2 regions of the Phycicoccus sp. Soil803 genome follow, and region 1 is predicted to be linked to the other one. Evidence: riboswitches for the same ligand, from Rfam matches in the RefSeq annotation. Region 1 holds a riboswitch; the other holds the start of a gene.
The links. A riboswitch is a leader RNA that binds a small molecule or an ion and turns the genes downstream of it on or off. The one in region 1 is predicted to bind thiamine pyrophosphate.
Positions count from the first base shown of each region.

Region 2: linked by a shared signal. The riboswitch ahead of ASG95_RS01945 (ECF transporter S component) and the one ahead of thiE (thiamine phosphate synthase) in region 1 are both predicted to bind thiamine pyrophosphate.

Region 1 is NZ_LMST01000001.1:1,642,535-1,652,420, forward strand. Features, by position in the region: gene ASG95_RS07515 (LacI family DNA-binding transcriptional regulator) at 1-334, shown strand, start outside; gene thiC (phosphomethylpyrimidine synthase ThiC) at 1,202-2,932, opposite strand; gene thiD (bifunctional hydroxymethylpyrimidine kinase/phosphomethylpyrimidine kinase) at 2,964-3,815, opposite strand; gene ASG95_RS07530 (thiamine phosphate synthase) at 3,812-4,516, opposite strand; gene ASG95_RS07535 (thiazole synthase) at 4,513-5,313, opposite strand; gene thiS (sulfur carrier protein ThiS) at 5,348-5,548, opposite strand; gene thiO (glycine oxidase ThiO) at 5,545-6,723, opposite strand; gene thiE (thiamine phosphate synthase) at 6,699-7,424, opposite strand; TPP riboswitch at 7,393-7,503, opposite strand; gene ASG95_RS07555 (APC family permease) at 8,593-9,886, shown strand, end outside.
Region 2 is NZ_LMST01000001.1:416,872-426,757, reverse strand. Features, by position in the region: gene ASG95_RS01970 (DNA-3-methyladenine glycosylase) at 1-585, shown strand, start outside; gene ASG95_RS01965 (elongation factor G-like protein EF-G2) at 662-2,758, opposite strand; gene ASG95_RS01960 (hypothetical protein) at 2,822-3,838, opposite strand; gene ASG95_RS20650 (C39 family peptidase) at 4,056-4,820, opposite strand; gene ASG95_RS01950 (ATP-binding cassette domain-containing protein) at 5,051-7,219, opposite strand; gene ASG95_RS01945 (ECF transporter S component) at 7,311-7,988, opposite strand; TPP riboswitch at 8,076-8,178, opposite strand; gene ASG95_RS01940 (DUF4235 domain-containing protein) at 8,284-8,562, shown strand; gene hutI (imidazolonepropionase) at 8,570-9,733, opposite strand; gene ASG95_RS01930 (formimidoylglutamate deiminase) at 9,730-9,886, opposite strand, start outside.

The DNA of each region.
Region 1 (9,886 bases):
GGCGGAGACGGCCCGGCTGTTGGCGCTGAAGGACCGTCCAACAGCGATCCTCGCGTTCGACGCGACGCAGTCGTTGGGGGCATTGCGCGCCCTGTCGCGAGCGAAGGTTCGATGCCCGGAGGATGTGTCTTTGCTCGGCTTCGACGACGCCGAGTGGGCGGACGTTGTGAGTCCGGGGCTGACCGTTGTCGCCCAGCCGACCTACGAGATCGGGGTGGCGGCCTGTCGCTTGCTGCTGTCACGCATCGCGGGAGGAGGCGGTGCGGTCGCAAATCGGCGGTTTCCGATCAAACTCATCGAGCGAGGCTCGGTCGGGCCTCGCCGCGTGGCATGACAACTTCGCACGAAAGGGCCCCTTCAAGTCAGGCGGATGGTCGAACAAGGGTCTGCCGGACGTCCCCGTGGTAAACCTTGGGTTCTCAGTCCGCAAGGTCGGGAAGTGATCACGCGGCGGCGGCAAGAGGGGGCGCCCGACGAGATGATGCGCGACGAGGGCGGTGATGTGAGCGCTCCTGAACGGCTTCGTCACGTAGTGGTTGGCTCCGGGCAGCAGGCCGGGCCGAGCTGTGGATTCGTGCGGCGTGGTTCCCCCCGCAAGGCCCTTGAGGAACGACTCCGCCCGGCGGCTTGGCTGGTGGCCAAGGGCGGGTCCAACCACCGAACTTCCGATCTTTCGTCATGGACGCATGCGCAGGCCAGAGGGCCTCGGGAGCCCCGTGCTTCCGCTCGTGCCTCAACCTTCGCCGGCACCTGAAACTACTGGCTTGTGCCCCGGTTGTGCCCCCGGGCGTGGCCCCGCACTGCAGCCGCCCACTAGTCCTGGCTTGAGCACGCCCCCATTCCGTACATCGGCCCTTGGCCGCATTCGCAATGAGCGGGTCAGCTAGCGGGCGAGGGGCCTTCTACGTGTGTCGCTGCGGAACTGGTGAGGAATTTGGCCCTGCGGTCCTGTCCTGGATGCGGCGTTCACTGAACCTCCGGGCTGCCGACTGGATTCGTCCGCGGGCCGTCTCGTCCTGTCCGGTGGCGTAGGCATGGAGAAGTGCGTTCACGGTTCGCCGAGCCGGGATCGACCTCAGCTGAACACATACAGAGGGTCAGGCGGTGGGCGCGCCACGATGACGGCGCGATCGAGGCGCGCGTTGCCCGGCGCGCGTGTTCGTTGGCTGCGCTGGGTACGAACTCGAACGGGTCGTTTTGTTCACGGTGTGAGGTAGACCGAGGCGCCGAGCTCGACGAACTCGCGGGACTTGTCCTCCAGACCCTTGGCGATGGGGTCCTGGCCGTCAAGGCCTTGCTCGGCGGCGTACTGGCGCACGTCCTGGCTGATCCGCATGGAGCAGAATTTTGGTCCGCACATGGAGCAGAAGTGGGCGGTCTTGGCGGGCTCGGCGGGCAGGGTCTCGTCGTGGAAGGCGCGGGCCGTGTCGGGGTCGAGGGAGAGGTTGAACTGGTCCTCCCAACGGAACTCGAAGCGCGCCTTGGACAGGGTGTCGTCCCAGTCGCGTGCCCCTGGGTGGCCCTTGGCGAGGTCGGCGGCGTGGGCGGCGATCTTGTAGGTGATGACACCGGTTTTGACGTCGTCGCGGTTGGGCAGGCCGAGGTGCTCCTTCGGGGTGACGTAGCAGAGCATGGCGGTGCCGTGCCAGGCGATGTGCGACGCTCCGATGGCGGAGGTGATGTGGTCGTAGCCGGGGGCGATGTCGGTGGCGAGCGGGCCGAGGGTGTAGAACGGCGCGCCATGGCACCACTCCTGCTGCAGGTCGACGTTCTCCTTGACCAGGTTGAGCGGCACGTGGCCGGGACCCTCCACCATCACCTGCACGTCGTGCTTCCAGGCGCGCTGCGTCAGCTCGGCGAGGGTGCGCAGCTCGGACAGTTGCGCGTCGTCGTTGGCGTCGGCGGTGCATCCGGGGCGCAGGCCGTCGCCCAGGCTGAACGCGATGTCGTACTGAGCGAAGATCTCGCAGAGCTCGTCGAAGTGGGTGTAGAGAAAGTTCTCCTCGTGGTGGGCCAGGCACCACCCGGCCATGATGGCCCCGCCGCGGCTGACGATGCCGGTGATCCGCCGTGCCGTCATGGGCACGTACCTCAGGAGCACGCCGGCGTGGATGGTCATGTAGTCGACGCCTTGCTCAGCTTGTTCGATGACGGTGTCGCGGAACACCTCCCACGACAGCTGGTGTGCCTCACCGTCGACCTTCTCCAGTGCCTGGTAGATCGGGACGGTGCCGATCGGGACGGGGGAGTTGCGCACGATCCACTCCCGCGTGGTGTGGATGTCCTCGCCGGTGGACAGGTCCATCACGGTGTCGGCGCCCCACTTGGTAGCCCAGGTGAGCTTGTCGACCTCTTCGGCGATGGAGCTGGTCACGGCCGAGTTGCCGATGTTGGCGTTGACCTTCACCAGGAAGGCGCGGCCGATGACCATCGGTTCGCTCTCGGGGTGGTTGACGTTGGCGGGGATGATGGCCCGGCCGGCGGCCACCTCGGTGCGGACCAGCTCGACGTCGCAGTTCTCGCGCAGGGCGACGAACTCCATCTCGGGCGTCACCGTGCCCTGCCGGGCGTAGTGCATCTGCGTCACCTTGCGGTCAGGCTTGGCGCGCAGGGTGGGCTGGCGTTCGCCTCGCCACTCGGCTGATGCAGCTCCGCGCCGGACGGCTCCGCGACCGTCGTCAGCGAGGGTGCGTTGGCGCCCGGTGTACTCCTGGACGTCACCCCGGGCGGCCACCCAGTTCGCTCGCAGCGGCGGGAGGCCCTCCTCGGGGACGCTGCCGGGGCCTGAGGTGTCGTAGAGCCGGTGTGGCGGGTTGGGCACAGGCAGGCCGCCGGGGCCGGTGGAGTCCGAGAGCGCGATCTCGGTGAACGGCACCGACAGGTCGGCGCGGCTGCCTTCGACGTAGATCTTGGTGCGGGCGGTGGTGCTCATGGTTTCCTCCGGTGGTCGGTGATGATCGGAATCAGGGTGTTGGGACGTTGGTGGGGATCGGGATTGGGGTGATCGGGACAGTGGCCGGGCCGAGGAGAAGATGGCTGACGGGACCTGGCCCGCGCCCCATCCGCCAGCCCGCCGCCGCGACCAGGGCGCCACGGACGAAGTCGCGGGCCAGCTCGACCGCGGTGGGCACGTCCGCGCCACGCGCCAGGGCAGCGGCCGCGGCTGCGGCGAAGGTGCAGCCCGTGCCGTGGTCGTTCGCGGTGGGAATCGACCGGGCGCGCAGCTCGACGGTCTGCTCGCGATGCGCGAGGACGTCGACCCGGTGGTCGCCGTCGACCCGGCCAGTCACGACGACCGCGGTCGGGCCGAAGGCGAGCAGCGCGAGTGCGTGCGCCCGCTGCTCGGCGCTGCTGGCGGCTCGCGTGGTCCCTAACAGCGTTGCAGCCTCATCGGTGTTGGGCGTGACCAGGAGCGCGTGGGGCAGCAGCTCGCGGGCCAGCACGCTGGCGGCCGCATCGCTGGTCAGCCGGTCGCCGCTGGTGGCGACGAGCACCGGGTCGATCACGAGGCGGGGCAGCAGACCTGCCGCGGCGAGCTCAGCCACCGCCCGCACTGTGCCAGCGTCGCCGAGCATCCCGGTCTTGACGGCGGCGACGGGCAGGTCGGCGAGCACCGCCCGTACCTGGGCCACGACAATCGCCGCGGGCGTCGGGTGCACCGCGTGCACCGCGGTCGTGTCCTGCACGGTGATCGCCGTGACTGCGCTCGTGCCGTGCACCCCGAAGGCGGCGAAGGTCGCCAGGTCGGCCTGGATCCCGGCGCCGCCGCCGCTGTCCGAGCCGGCGATCGTGAGCGCCACCGCCGGAGTGCTCATCCGATCACCTCGGCGACGAGCCGTGCTGCGACGTTTGCTGGGTCGTTCGCCCGCATGACGGTGCCCATGACCGCGACGCCGTGGGCGCCGGCCTCGAGCCACTGGTGAGCTGCGCCGGGCTCGACCCCGCCCAGGGCCAGCACCCGTGGTGCACCGGGGTTGAGGTATGCCGCGCGTGTAAGCAGGGCGCGCACGCCGTCGACACCGAGGGCGGGTCCGTACCCGGGCTTGGAGCCGCTCGCGGCGACGGGTGAGAGCGTGACGTAGTCGCATCCCTCGTTCGCGGCATGGCGCAGGTCGTCCTCGGCGTGGCAGGACCGGCCGACGAGGGCCGGACGCTCCCCGTGCGGGAAGGGGTCACGGGCGCGCAGGTGCACCCCGTCCAACAGATCGGCTGTCATCGCATCGGGGCCCGGTCCTGGACTCCCGCCGGCCAGTCGCGGCTGGTTGGGCAATGGCGCGGCCCACAGCAGCGCTGCAGAGGAGCCGGCGGCCTGGGCCGCAGCGCGGACCTGCTGACCCAGTGCCCGGCGGCGGCCCGGCGCGAGCTGACGTTCGCGGATCACCACTCCGTCCATGCCGGCATCGAGCGCGGCTGCAACGGTGACCGCCAGCGCGCGGCTGTCGCGCATGGAGCGGCCGTCGGTGAGGAGCAGCACGCGGGGCACGGGGACGCTCGCCCGACCGGTCGGGGGCCTCATCCCCCGACCAGGCCCTCGAAGGAGGACGACGCCTGGGCCAGGTAGCGTCGCGGGATCCGTCCGGCCAGCCTGGCCAGCCGACCCCCGCGCACCGCATGCCCCATCGCCGCCGCCATCGCCGTCGGGTTTTCGGCCCGGGTCACCGCGCTGGCCACCAGCACGGCGTCGCACCCCAGCTCCATCGCCAGGGCGGCGTCCGATGCGGTCCCGACACCGGCGTCCAGGACCACCGGGACCTCGACGGCATCGCGGATCATCTCGATCGCGTGCGGGTTGCGGATGCCCAGTCCACTGCCGATCGGGGACCCCAAGGGCATCACTGCGGCGCAGCCCACGTCAGCCAGTCGGCGTGCCAGCACCGGGTCGTCGGTGGTGTAGGGCAGCACGATGAATCCATCGGCGACCAGCCGTTCGGCGGCGTCGAGGAGCTCGACGGCATCGGGCAGGAGGGTGCGGTCGTCGGCGATCACCTCCAGCTTGACCCATGACGTCTCGAGCGCCTCGCGGCCCAGGTGCGCGGTGAGCACCGCGTCCCGTGCCGTGTAGCAGCCCGCGGTGTTGGGCAGGACTCGGACCCCGCACGCGTCCAGCAGGTCGAGCAGGCCGCCCGTGCCGGTGGACGGCACGCGTCGCATGGCCACGGTGACGAGTTCGGTGCCCGAGGCCCGGATCGCGCCTTCGAGCGCACTGAGGCTCGAGGCGCCTCCCGTGCCGAGTAGGAGCCGGGAGCCCAGGCGTTCACCACCAAGGATCAGCACGTCGTCGTCAGGATGGTCGTTGCGGTTGTCTGCTGCGATGTCCGGCGGACCGCCGAATCGGACCTTGGCCACCTCAGCCTCCCTGCATCGCGGTGACGACCTCGACCCGGGACTGCTCGGTCAGGTGCGTGGTGGGCCAGGCGTGACGGTGGACGACCTCGCCGTCGAGGGCGAGGGCGATGCCACGCCCGGGTAGCTGCATCGCCGTGACGAGGTCGGCGAGCGTGCTTTCGGCTGGTGTTGCGGCTGGCTTGCCGTTGAGCACGATCATCATCGGGTGGCCTCCTGGGCGACGGGTCGGGGCAGGAACCGGGCGGGGGAGCAGGCGGCCGCCGCCTGCGAGCAGGCGCGGCCGTGCACGAGGTCGGCAACGGCCGCCGCGGTGGCGGGAGCCATCAGGATCCCGCCGCGGTAGTGCCCGGTCGCCACGAGCAAGCCCGACACCGATGTCGCGCCGATCAGGGGAAGGTTGTCCGCGCTGCTCGGGCGCAGCCGTGCGCAGGCTTCGGCCAGTTCGAGCTCCCTGACCTCGGGCACAACAGTGGTGGCTGCGCGCAGCAGGTCGTGCACACCGCCCACGGTGATTCGGGTGTCGGGTCCGATGTCCTCGGTAGTGGCGCCGACGACGAGCTCGCCGCCGGCCCGGGGAACCAGGTAGACCTGCTCACCCGCTACTCGAGCGCGCACGGTGAGTCGCACCAGACCTGCCGCGCCGCGCAGGCGCAGGATCTGGCCCTTGACGGGGCGGACCGGCGGCACGGTGCCTGGCGGCAGCCCCGGGAGAAGGCTCGAGTCGGCACCGGCCGCGACGACGACGACGTCACAGGGGTGGTGTGACCCGTCCCCTGCGCGGGTGACCGCGACCGCACGCCCGTCGCGCACCACTGGGACTGCGGGGCTGCGGTGCAGGACAACGCCAGCGCGTGCCGTGGTGACCAGCAGGGCGCGGGTCAGCGCGCGGGTGTCGACGCTGTGGTCCCCGGGCACCTCCAGCCCTGCCACCGTCCTCGGCGACAAGGCCGGCTCCAGTGCGCGTGCGGCCCGCCCGGTCAGCAGCTCAGTGGGGAGCCCTTGGCGCGCAGTGAGCTCGGCGAAGCGGCTCAGCTCGCGGGCGTCATCCGCGTCGTGGGCGACCAGGATGGTGCCGTGTCGGCGCAGCCCCACCGGTTGCTCTGCCGCCTGCTCCAGGTCCGCGGCGAACCTGGGCCACCTGCGCAACGACTCCAGCCCGAGCCCGAGCACCTCGGTCTCGCCGTAGCCGCTCTCGCTGACCGGCGCCAGCATCCCGGCTGCCGCATGAGTGGCGCCACAGGCAGGGTTCGGATCGAAAAGCGTTACGCGGCAACCGGATTCGGCGAGCTGCCACGCGATGCTCAGACCGATGACGCCAGCGCCCAAGACACACACGGTGGGCCGCGGGGCGCTCATGCGCGGCGTCTCCCAGCCCATGGGGTCATGGCGTCGAGCAGCCGTGCGGTGGCTGCCTGCGGGTCGGCCTCGTCGGACACCGCCGTGACGACGGCAACTCCGTGGGCGCCGGCACCCATGAGGTCGGCGATGTTCGTGGCATTGACGCCACCGATGGCGATCACGGGAAGGGGTGAACCGGAGGCGACCGTACGCAGCCCCGCCACCCCGAACGGGGTGGGGAGGCCCTTCTTCGTCGCCGTGGCGAAGACCGGCCCGACGCCGAGGTAGGCCGCTCCGGCCCGACCGGCGTCGGCCGCGGCCTGCGGGTGTCGCGCGGTTCCACCGATCACCATGCCGGGACTGCAGAGTCTTGTGGCGTCCTCGATCGGCAGGTCGTCCGCCCCGAGGTGGACCCCATCAGCGCTTGCCGCCATTGCAAGGTCAAGACGGTCGTTGACGAGCACCAGGGCGCCGGCGGGGCGGGCCAGCAACAGCACCCGCCGCGTCAGGTCCACCACCTCACGTTCGGTGGCCTGCTTCGCCCGGACCTGAACGGCGATCCGCTGGCCACACGCGTCGCTCGCCGCAAGGGCGGCACGCACCACCGGCAGCGGGTCGCGACCCGTTCGGGTGTCAGTGATGAGATGGAGACGCGGTATGGCCAGTGGTGGCCGCCGATGGCGATGAGCATTGGGCACCGAAGTTGCGGTCATCAGACTCCCGACTCCCTGCGCCGGCATGATCCGGATCAGGTTTGGACGGTCGGGGCTGCGTTAGCCCCCTCTCAGCCCGGTGCACCGGACTCCCGTGAAGGACGTGTCCGACCTTAGCCCACACGGTCGTGAGGGTGCGGCCCCTGGTCCGGATCCTGGGCAAGCGGTGCTCGCTGGCTGCCTCGGAAGCTCTACGTGTGCCTCACTTGCGCCCCCAAGTTCCTGCAATGAGATTCCCGACGGGAATCCGTGTAGTGGTGTCCGACTGACGTGATCCGGGTTCGGTTGTCGCCGAGGGTCTGTAGCGAATTCGCAGCGAAGTTCGCTAGGGAGCGTAGGTAGCAGGTGAGCGGTGGGCACGCGTTGGTCTGTAGATCCATCGCGACATTTCGAAGGTTCGCATCCTTGACCTGCCACCGTCCCTAAAAAGGTCGCTGCTCATCTCGGCGACTCAGGCCGCGTGACGCAACCTGTCGCCGGTCTGTGAAGCCCTCGCGCATCCTGTAGGACAGGCTCGCGTGTCGCGCCTTCTCGGCTTGTGCCCCGGTTGTGCTCCCGCAACGAGACGGAGCGCATCAGATGCACTGAGGTATTGCCTTGTGGAGCACAGCGAATCCAATTGCGTTGGCCATTGGAAGCCTCCGCAATGAGAAGGCCAGGGTTCGAATCCCCTCAGCTCCACGTCACTGGCACCCTGTCCGACCTGCGAAAACGCTACAGGCTGGACAGGGTGTCTTGCTATGTGACCGTTCGGCCTGTGTCCCCATCGCACCCCGAGCCCGCACATGCACTCCAAGCACCCCATGCACCCGATTGCGCGTCTCATTCCGACGAAGGGTCGGTGTTGATGCCGAGGGCGCTGCGATGAACCCGGCGGGGGCAGGTCAGTCGTCGGCGGCTGTTTGAATGCCGCCGAGGCGGCCTCCGCGACGGCGACGACCGCCATGGTCGTCACAGTGACAGCGCCGGGTCGCGCTCAAAGATTTCCAGCGCGCCCCGTCGCTTATCGGTCGTCGCGACCGCATCGGCACCCCGGCTGCGCTTGACGAGGGGTGCCCCGCAGCGAAAACAAAACCTTCACAGGACTCTTGCGCCATTAACAAATGTTCATTAATCTCTACGCATCTCACGACGCCATAGGCAGCGAAGCCGACGGCGCGTACACAGAGACCCATGCGCGCCTGAAGGAGTGAACATGTCGGAGACAGCCCCGCTTGAGTCCGGTGGCCAAGATCAGCGGCACCGCAGCCTTGCTCGCACACTGACCACCTTCGGAAATCTGGCGATCACCTACTCCGGTGTCGGTGCAGCAGCAGGCCTCTTCAGCCTCTTTGGATTTTCCCTTGGCGTCAGCGGGGGAACGATGCTCTGGGGCTGGATCATCGTTGGCCTGTCGTGGGGCGTCCTGTCACTGCTCTGGGCGGAGCTCGCCTCCCACTACCCCTATGCCGGAGCGGTGTATCAGTGGTCGGCCATCCTCGGAGGCCGAAGAGTCGGCTGGTGGGTCGGCTGGATCTACCTCTTCGGCGTGATCTTCACCCTCACGGGCTACTACTTCGTCCTACCGGCCTCGATCGTCCCCCTGCTTGGAATTGAAGGCACTGAGGGCCAGGTCGTGGCCATGGCCGCCGTGTGTCTTGCTGTTGCGTTCCTCGCCAATGCCGGCGGCATCACGATCCTCGGTCGTCTCAACAAGTACGGTGTCGCGCTCGAGATGGGCGTCTTCTTCGTCATCACGCTGCTGGTCATGCTCCTCGCGCCCAACCACCAACCCTTGAGCATCATCAACGACACCCTCGGCACGTCGGCCGATGGTTCTGGATGGCTCAAGAACTTCCTCGGCGGTGGCATCTTCGTCTCTCTCTGGGTTATCTATTCATTCGAGAATGGCGGCACTCTCGGCGAGGAAACCGTCGACGCCCATCGCAAGGCGCCGCGTGCCGTCCTCGGAGCCTGGGCGGTGACGTTCGTGGCTGGCCTGCTGTTCATCGTGGCGATCCTCACGGCCATTCCTGATCGCGCAACGATCAACACCAACGGCACCCCCGTCTCGGACGTTATGACGTCTGCGCTCGGCGACGCGGGCAGCAACGTGTACCTCGTCGTGATCGCCTGCATCACTCTGCTCGGTGGGACGGCGTTCATGGCCGGAGCTGTTCGCCACGCCTTCAGCATGGCGCGTGACGGCATGCTGCCTGCGTCAGGCCTAGTGAGCCGGACCTCAACTCGGACCGCGGCTCCCATTGGCGCCATCATCGTCGTCAGCGTCATCACCGCCCTTCCGCTCTTGGCCTCAAGCACCATCGTGGTTCTTGTTGCGGGCGCCGTAGCGGTCATGTACGTGGCGTACTTCCTCATGACCTCGGTCATGCTCATCGCTCGACTCAAGGGTTGGCCGCAGCAGGAGGCTCCGTTCAAGCTGGGCAGGGCCGGTCTCGTCTTGAATATCTACGGCGTCATCTTCAGCCTCGCCATGATGATCAACCTCA
Region 2 (9,886 bases), 1.2 Mb from region 1:
CTCGCCGCGCTCGTGGCCGAGCACGGCATACCTCCGTTGTGGCTGCGGCCACCGGGGTTCGCGAGCCTGGTGCTGTTCATCCTCGAGCAGCAGGTGTCGCTGGCGTCTGCTGCCGCGGCCTACCGCAGGGTGCTCGAGCGCGTGGGCACCATGGGCCCTGAGCCGTTGCTGGCCACGACCCCCGAGGAGCTGCGGGTCGACGGAGTGTCGCGCCAGAAGGACCGCTACCTGCGCGCCCTGGCCGCAGCGGTCGTGACCGGCGAGCTCGACCTGGCCGGGCTCGATGCCCTCACCGACGACGAGGTGCGGCGAGCGCTCATCGCCCTGCCCGGTATCGGGCGCTGGACCGCCGACGTCTACCTGCTCGCCTGTCTCGGCCGCGCGGACCTCTGGCCGGTCGGCGACCGCGCGCTGCAGGTGGCGGCGGCCGAGGCCCTGGGCCTCGACGTGGTGCCCGACCAGGCTGCCCTCGAGCTGGTGGGCGAGCGGTGGCGACCGCACCGGTCGACCTCGGCGCGGCTGCTCTGGCACGGTTACCTCGCGCGGCGCGGCCGGTCCGAGACGCCGCTCATCGTCCTCGACTGACCCGGCCCCCGTCTGTTGGAAGCGAAACTTCCGGAGATCCGGCAGTTTCGCTTCCAACAGACGCAAGCCCGGGACGTCAGCCGGCCGTCACCTCGCGGGCGAGCGCAGGTGGCATGTAGTCGTAGCGGACGAAGCTGCGGGTGAAGCTGCCGGTGCCGTGTGAGACCGAGCGCAGGTCGACCGGGTAGCGGGCCAGCTCGTGGGCCGGCACCTCGGCGTGGATGACGGTGCGCCCGGTGACCTCGGACGGCTCGGTGCCGTGCACCTGACCGCGACGGCCGCGCAGGTCCGCCAGCACCCCGCCGACCGCGTCGTCGCTGACGTCGATGTGCACCTCGTCGACGGGTTCGAGCATGGCGACCGTCGAGTCGTTGGCCGCCTCTCGCAGCGCCATCCCGGCGGCGGTCTGGAACGCCATGTCGGAGGAGTCGACCGAGTGGGCCTTGCCGTCGACGAGGGTGATGCGCACGTCGACCACGGGGTAGCCGGCCAGCACCCCCTTCTCGAGCTGGTTGCGGGCGCCCTTCTCCACCGAGGGGATGAAGTTGCGGGGCACGGCTCCACCGACGACCTTGTCGACGAACTCGATGCCCGCGCCGCGCTCCAAGGGCTCGATCTCGAGGTGGCAGACGGCGTACTGGCCGTGTCCACCCGACTGCTTCACGAGCCGGCCCTGCACCTTGGTGGGCCGGACGAAGGTCTCGCGCAACGATGTCCGCACCGGCTCGACCTCGACGGGCACGTGGTAGCGGGAGTCGAGGGTGGCGATCAGCTGGTCGACGTGGGCCGGACCCATCGCCCACAGCACGAGCTGGTGGGTCTCGGCGTTGTGCTCGAGCCGCATGGTGACGTCCTCGGCGACCAGCCGTTGCAACGCGGTCGCGAGCTTGTCCTCGTCGCCCTTCGACCTGGCGTGGATCGCCACGGGCAGCAACGGGTTGGGCAGCAGCCAGGGTTCGACAAGGGCCGGCTTGTCCTTGCGCGACAACGTGTCCGAGGTCTCCGCACCCGCGAGCTTGGCGACGACGACCACGTCACCGGCGATCCCGGCGGCCACCGGCCGCGTCTCGTCACCCACCGGCGCAGAGAGCGGGCCGATCCGCTCGTCATCGGTGTCGTGGTCGGCGTGCTCGTCCACGAGGTGGCTCGCGAAGTGCTGGAGGTGACCGGAGATGTGCACCGGTTCGTCAGGTCGCAGCGTGCCGGAGAACACCCGCACCAGCGACTGACGACCCACGAAGGGGTCGGTCGTGGTGCGCACGACCTCGGCCACGAGCGGACCCGCGGGGTCGCAGGTCACCGTGCCGAAGTCGCCGCCGGCCGGGGTGTAGACGGTGGGGACTGCTGCCCCCACCGGAGACGGGAAACCCTTCTCGCACAGCTCGAGCAGCGCCTCGACACCCACGCCGCCGGGAGCATGGGTCGGCAGGATCGGGAAGAAGCGGGCCGTCGCGATGGCGAGGCGCAGGTCGCCGGAGACGGCCTCGGTGTCGACCTCCTCGCCCCCCAGGTAGCGCTCGAGGAGCCCTTCGTCCTCGGACTCCTCGATCACGGACTCGATCAGCTCGCCCCGCTGGGCGTCGATCAGCTCACCCTCGTCGCTGCTGGGCTCCCGGTCGGCCTCACCGCCACCCGGCCGCTGCTCGGTCACGGTGCGGCGCAACAGGTTCAGCAGTCCGGTGACCGCGCCGTCGACCACGAGCGGCAGGGCCAGCGGCTCGGCATCCCCGAAGGCGCGCTGGCACCCGTCGACGGTCGCCTCGAAGTCGGCCCGCGCCTGCTCGAGGCGGGTGACGGCGACGGCACGCGGCATACCGAGCACCTCGCACTCGCGCCACAGCAGTCGGGTCGGCTCGTCCACGCCGTCCGCCGCGGCGACGACGAAGATGGCCGCGTCTGCGGCCCGCAGGCCGGCGCGCACGTCACCCACGAAGTCGGGGTGACCGGGGGTGTCGAGCAGGTTGAGAGTGACCTCGCCGGTCGGGATCGAGGCCGCCGTCAGGGACTGCGTGGCGGCGAGATCGCCCCCTTCACGAGCGCGGCGGCCCGGGATCCGGGCCGCCACGAGCTGGTCGAACAGTGCCGTCTTGCCGGCCCCGCTCGCTCCCACCAGGACCACGTTGCGGATCTGGTCCGGTGAGGACGGACCCGCGGCGTCGCTGACACGGTTCATGAGGTCACCTTGCTCCGGTCGCCCACGCGCCGCAAGGGGTCTCGGCCCGGTGGCGGCACGGGATCAGTCGGCAGAGCTCGTGGTGGCGGGGCGCACCGTCGACGGCCCTCTGGGCTGCGGCTGGGGAGAGCGCTGCGGACAGCCGCCCATGATCGAGCTGGGGAGGCTGAAGATCCTCAGTGACGTGGTCCTGGCCGCCTTGTCGATGGCGGCGTCGAGCGTCACCACCCTGTCGTCCGCGACGAAGTAGTACTGCGCATCGGTGATGCGGACGGTGTTCCCCGTCGCTCGGTCGAGGTAGAAGGACCCGTGTCCGTCGGTGGGATACACGATGCCTGAGGGCGTGATGTCGGGCGCGCTCTGAAGCCCGTGGTCGGTCGGCAGCCGGAGCACGAGATGCGCCGGCTTGGTCAGCGAGGGTGCGAACCAGAGCTCGGTGTACGGCGCGGAGTCGTCGGAGTTGTCGTTGGTGTAGGCCACACTGCCGTCGTCACCGAAGGTGACCATCACCCGACCGTTGAAGCGGCTCAGCCCGGCCGGAGGGTCCTTCTCCTGCAGGGTCCGGGTGTCGTAGAGCCGCCGGGTCCAGTTGCCCATGGTCAGCATCAGGTCGTCACCGAGGAAGCGGACACCGTTGACGTAGCCGGTGTAGGCGTCCCGCACGGTGCCCGTCTCCAGGTCGGCTACCTTCACGGTCCGTTCGCCGCCGGGTCCGGTGCCCTGGACCCACGCACCGATGCCCTCGTGCACGACGGGCGCGTCGAGCGGGCTGACGTAGGGGTTTCCCGCGGCGTCGGTCTCGTTGTCACCGAGGTGACGGTTGGTCCCGGACGCCAAGTCGTAGAGGTAGATGGCAAAGTCGTCGAAGCTCTCCAGGCCGTGGGTCTCCACCCAGAGAACGTGCTCGCCGTCGAAGCCTCCTGCCGCCTGGTAGGTCGCCGAGCCCTTGAACCGTCGGATGACTCGCTGCTCTCCCGTGCGGACGTTCCACATCGACGCACCGTTGAACCTGCTGCCTCGCTCTTCCGTGAACATCCAGCCCTCGGGCGACACCGGCGCGTGGGCCACGATGTCCCGCACGCCGGCCGACTTCGGCGGTGACCATCGCTGAGCCATCGTCCGGGCGAGCGACACCGACGGCTCGAGTTCGCAGACGGCTGAGCCCTCCCACCAGGGCGCCCCAGCGACATCGGTCGAGGCGGTCGTCGTGGCGGGCGTCGGGTCGGTGGGCGCGGGGCCGCTGGGCGTGCAAGCCCCTAGGGCCGTCGGAACGGTCAGGAACGACGCTGCCAAGCGCCTACCAGACATAGCCCCGTCCGGCGTTGATCGTCGCCAGCTTCGTGGCGGCGAGCGTTGAATACTCGGGCACACCACTCCCCCAGCTGACCTGGCTGGAGTGAGCCGAGTCTTCGTAGGTGATCGAGGACCCCGAGCTTGAGTAGCCGAACATGGTGTACCAGTGGAAGATCGTGCGATCGCGTGGATGTCCGACCAGGTGGTAGGCCGAACTGCTGGTCTCCCACGCATCGCCGATGACCGGGTCGGCGGCGGAGATGTCGGCCACGGCGCGAGTCTTGAAGTTCGCGATCACTGTCGACGTGGCCGACCCATAGCCCACCGGGTAGTAGCGCAGAGAGCTATTGCGAAGGTGGTAGTTGAGCACGTCGGGCACCGGGTATCCGGTCTTGGCCGTCGAGACGTTGGCGTTGACTCCTGACCAGGCCGTGCCGTCACCGGTTGTGCGCAGCTGCGTGGCCACCGTGGACTGGCTCGCGGAGATGCCCAGATGTGCAAGCGCCTCCGACACTGCGGCCGGCCCGCAGTAGTAGCTGGTGATCTGGTCCTGCTGCTTGCCAGCCATCGAGTGGGCAGCCGGCGGCTGACTCCCAGGATCCACCACGGTGGGAAGCTTCCCGATCCGCGTTCCATGCACTCGTCCAACGGCCGCAGCGAATTTTGTTGCCTCGCCCTCGACCGCCCATTGCGGCAAGGCCAAGTGTGGGTCGCTGTCGGTTCCCTTGTCCGGAGCGACCAGCGTCGACCGGTCGGGGTTGGGCGCCACGGACTGGTCAGCCCATGCCACCCCCTGCATCGACAGGCTCGCGCCCCCCGCCACGACCACAGCACAGACTATCTTCCTGACCATACCTACCCCCCATATGAACATTACTGGAAATAAACACACACAATGCCAGCCATGTGCATATAGGTCAACAGATAGATACAGAGATAGTCAGGGCGTCGAACTGGGTCCAGCATGCTCGCCAACACGCGCAAGGAGCGGCGGGCCCCTCAGCGGACGAGGACCGCCACCGCGAGGGGGACCAGGCTGGCGGCGACCACGAGCCAGTCGGCCCGTCGCCACGGCGCGGGTGCAGCCCAGGTGCGCCGGTATGCCGTGGCGAAACCTCGCGAGTCCATCGCCACCGCGAGCGCCGCCGCGGACTGCAACGACCGGACCAGCATCCCCAGGGTCAGCGCCCACAGCTCGGCGAGGACCGAGCGCGGGGAACGCGCCGTGGCGCCGATCCCGCGCACCCGGCGGGCCCGCGCGATCTCCGACCAGATCTCCCCGAAGGTGTGCACCCGCTGCAACGCGGCCGCTACGGCCACGACGGGGCGGGCCGGGAGACGGAGCCGTTGCCCCAGGTGGTCACCGAGGGCGTCGGCGTCGACGTGCTGGATCAGCACCGCCGAGGGCAGCACGATGATCAGCACCCGCAGCCCCGCCGTGAACGCGGTGCCACCCTCGTGGCCTCCGAGCAGCCAGGTGGACCACGCCACCGAGAGGGCGCCGAGCACCCCGGGACCGAGCCGCAGGAGCACGCCGCGCAGCCGACCGGTGGGGACCGGTCCCCGGCCCGGCGCCCAGAGCGCGATCACCGCGAGCACGGCCTGCACGGACAGGACCAGCAGGCTGGTGGACCACCGCGGCGAGACGACCCCCGCAGGGATCGCCAGGCTCGCGCCAGCCAACAGCGACAGCGGACCCGCGCGGGCCACCAGCGGGCGACGGCGGACCGGTGCCGGTGGCGGCTGAACGGGTCGCTCGATCACCGTGACCGCGTCCGCCCGCGTGGTCACGGCGTCGTCGTGCGTGGTCAGCACGATCGCCGCCCCCGTGTCTCGCAACCCCTCGACAATGCCCATGACGGCAGCCCAGGTCAGCCGGTCCTGACCGACGGTGGCCTCGTCGGCACAGACCAGGGCTGGCTGGTGGACCACTGCGGACGCGACCGCCAGCCGACGCTGCTCCCCGCCCGAGAGGTGTCGGGGGTCGGCCTGCTCCAGATGAGACAGACCGAGGTGCGCCAGCAGAGCCCGGGCCCGCACCCGCGCCTCGGACTCGACCAGCCCCACAGCCCGGGACGTGGTCATCACCTCGTCGAGCACGGTGTGGCTGACGATGGTGGAGCTGGCCCACTGCGGCACCCAGGCCACCCGGCGGGCCAGGTCGATCGTGCCCAGTTCGCGTGGGTCGCGCTGCCCGTCGACCGCCAGGTCGGGCCGTAGCCGCACCTCCCCACCCTGCCGACGCAGCAGCCCGGCCAGCGCCAACAGGAGGGTCGACTTGCCGGCACCGCTGGGGCCCACCAGCGCGTGCACCTGCCCGGCGCGGGCCTGGAACCACTGGTCCTGCACCGCGACCGTGGTGCGGGTCGAGCCGTCGAGCGCCCGCACCGACCTTCTGATGGTGACGTCTGCCGCGTCGAGGGTCAGCACGTTGGCGCCCGTCGACGACGGCTCGAACACCCCAGCAGGTATGCCGCGTGGTTGCGGATCGGGGAACCCGGGCACCCAGATGCCCTGGGCGGCAAGGGACTCCCCGTGCAGGGCGAGCACCGAAGCAGGCTCGCCGTCCGCCACGACCCGACCCGTGGGGTCGAGGACAACCAGCCGGTCGACGAGGTCGAGCCACGGGCCGAGCCGGTGCTCGACGACGACCGTCGTCAGCCCGCGGGACCTGGTGACCTCGTCGACCGTGCGCCGGACCGACTCCGCGTTCACCGGGTCGAGCATCGCGGTGGGTTCGTCGAGCAACAGGACGGCAGGCTCGAGGGCGAGCGCTCCCGCGAGGGCGAGCCGTTGCTGCTCACCCCCGGACAGTGCGAACGTCGGGGTGTCCTGCGGCATCGTGAGGTCGACCGCGCCCAGCGCAGCGGCGACGCGCGCGGGCATGTCCGCACGCGGCATGCCGATGTTCTCGAGGCCGAAGGCCACGTCCCGTCCGACGGTCGCCGAGACGATGCCCGCACCGGGCTCCTGGAGGACGAGACCGACATCGCCGGCCCGGGTCCCCGGGACGGCGCCGTCGAGCAGCACGGTGCCGCCGCGCTCACCCGAGTCGGCGACCTCGAGCACGCCCGCCAGCGCTCGCAGCAGCGTGGACTTGCCCGAACCGCTGGGGCCGACGAGCAGGACCCGTTGGCCGGGCGGGGTGTCGAGGTCGAGTCCGGGGATGACCGGGTCGCGACGGCCGTAGGGCCGCCAGGTCAGTCCCCGGACCTCGAGCTGACCCCGGCGCCCCGACGGGGCGCCGGGACCGGGGTGGTCAGACAGCGTGTGACTCCCGGGCTTCCTGCCCTGCGGGGAAGGCGCCCAGGGCGCCAGCTCGGGCCAGCCCTCGCGTCAGCAGCCACCCGAGGCCACCGGCGATGATCGCGCCCGCGACGGTGAGGATGCCGGCGTAGGCGAGCTTGTAGCCCAGGTCCCAGTCGGTCCACCACGTCTGCCACTCGTAGAGAGCTTCCAGCGGTGCGGAGAGGGCGCCGGCGAGGAGTGCGGCACCGAGGCCGAACGCGGCATACCCGAGGAGCAGGAAGGCGATCTCCGCGCCGAGACCCTGCAAGATCCCCGAGACGAGGGTGGTGAAACCCCACTTGGTGCCGGGAAGCATCGAGACGAGGGCCGCCACGACCTCGCAGAGCAGGGCGGAGCCCGGGCGGCGGATGACCAGGCCGCCCACGACCCCGGCCATCAACCAGGGCGCGCCCGTGATGCCCTGCAGCGGCGGGAAGAGGGCCTCGAGCCCCGCGGCCGGTGCGGTGTAGGCCAGACCCCAGGCCCAGTAGGCGACGCCGAACGCGGCGCCGAGGAAGGAGACCGTCAGGAGGTCGACGGTCCGCCAACCCCAGAGCTGCCCGCTGGCGCGGATGCTCCCGCGACGTGGCTCGGTGGAGGTGGACGAGGTGCTGCCGGCCGAGGCGGCCGGGGTGTTGGTGGTGCTCATGTTTTCTTCTCCCGTGGGATCCGGTGGATACCTCGGGGAGACAGCTGCCGGGAGAGGAGCACCTGTGGTGGCGCACTCGCCCGACAGGTGTCTGAGATCTCGACTCCCTACGCCGGTGCGAACCGGATCAGGTGTGAGGGTCTGCGGTCTCCCGCACTCTCAGCGCTTGCGCGCTCCCCTGTCGTTACGCGTCGAAGACTACTCCACGATGTGACAGGGTGGAGGCGCAGGTCAGCAGCAGTTTGCCGCGGCCGGGACAGCGGTCGGCAGGCGATCGGAACGGGAGAGGTGCGACATGGGACCACTGGTGTGGCGAGTGCTCGGGACCGGGTCGGCGGTGCTCGCCGGCGTCATCGCCAACAAGGTGGTCACCACGGTCTGGAAGAAGGCCGGCCGGGACGCCGTCGTCGACCCGCGCGACCCGCGGACGCCATGGAAGGACGCCATCGCGTTCGCGGCGCTGACCGGTCTCGCGGTCGGGGCGGCCAAGGTGATCGTGACCCGGAAGGCGGCCCAGTACTACCAGAAGTCGGCCGGCCACCTCCCCAAGGCCATGCAGGAGGGCGACGCCTGACGCGTCGCTAGAGGTCGAGCGCCCGGGCGATCGGGACCCCGGCGCGGTAGGACAGGTGCACGTGCGACGGCGCGTCGAGCACGGTCAGGTCAGCGCGCGCCCCGACCTCGATGCGACCGATGTCGGTGCGCCGCAACGACTTCGCCGAGCCGACGGTCGCCGCGAGCACGGCCTGACCCGGCGTCAGGCCCATCTCGCGCACGGCGAGCGCGATGACGAACGGCATCGACGACGAGTAGCAGGTGCCCGGGTTGCAGTCGGTCGCGAGGGCGATCGACACCCCGGCCCGCAGCAGGGCCGCCGCGTCCGGGTACGGCGAGCGGGTCGAGAACTCGACCCCCGGCAGCAGGGTCGCCACCGTCGTGTCCGCCGCTCCGGCGAGTGCCTCGACGTCCGCGTCGGACAGGTAGGTGCAGTGGTCGACGCTGGCCGCCCCCAGCTCGACGGCGAGGCGCACGCCGGGTCCGTGGCCGAGCTGGTTGCCGTGCACGCGCAGCTCGAGCCCTGCGTGCCGTCCGGCGACGAGGACGGCCAGCGCCTCGTCCTCGGTGAAGGCGTGCGCGGAGTGCGGCTCGCAGAAGACGTCGACCCACCTCGCGTGCGGAGCCGCTGCTTCCAGCATCGGCCCCGTGAGCAGCTCCAGGTATGCCGCGCGGTCACCCGCGTACTCGCGGGGCACCACGTGGGCGCCGAGGAACGTGGTCTCAGGGGTGAACTCGCGGGCGATGCGCAGCGCCCGCGCCTCGTCCTGGACGGTCAGCCCGTAGCCGCTCTTGATCTCGACGGTCGTCGTGCCCTGGGCGCGCATCTCCTCCACGCGGGCAGCGACGAGGGACCGCAGCTCGTCGTCCGAGGCGTCTCGGGTCGCCGCGACGGAGACCCCGATCCCGCCCCCGTCGTAGGGCGTGCCGGCCATGCGGGCGGCGAACTCGTCACCGCGGTCGCCGGCGAACACCAGGTGCGCGTGGGAGTCGACGAAGCCGGGCAGTACCGCGCGACCCTCCACGTCGACGGCGCGGTCGGCCGCCGGCGCCTCCGACGACGAGCCGACCCAGACGATCCGGTCGTCCTCCACGACGACTGCAGCACCGTGACGCAGCCCCAGGCCGTCGGGGGTGGTCCCGTCGCAGGTGACGAGCTCGCCGATGCCGGTGACGACGGTGCTGCTCACTGGTGGTCCCTGACGTCGGACAGCGCCTTGCCGAGCATGGCCGCCACGTCACCGAGCCGGTGGCGGCCGGACTCGACCACCACCTGCCCGCCGACGACGACGGTGTCGACATCGGATCGGGTTGCGCTGTAGAGGATCTGGCCCGCCTTGGCA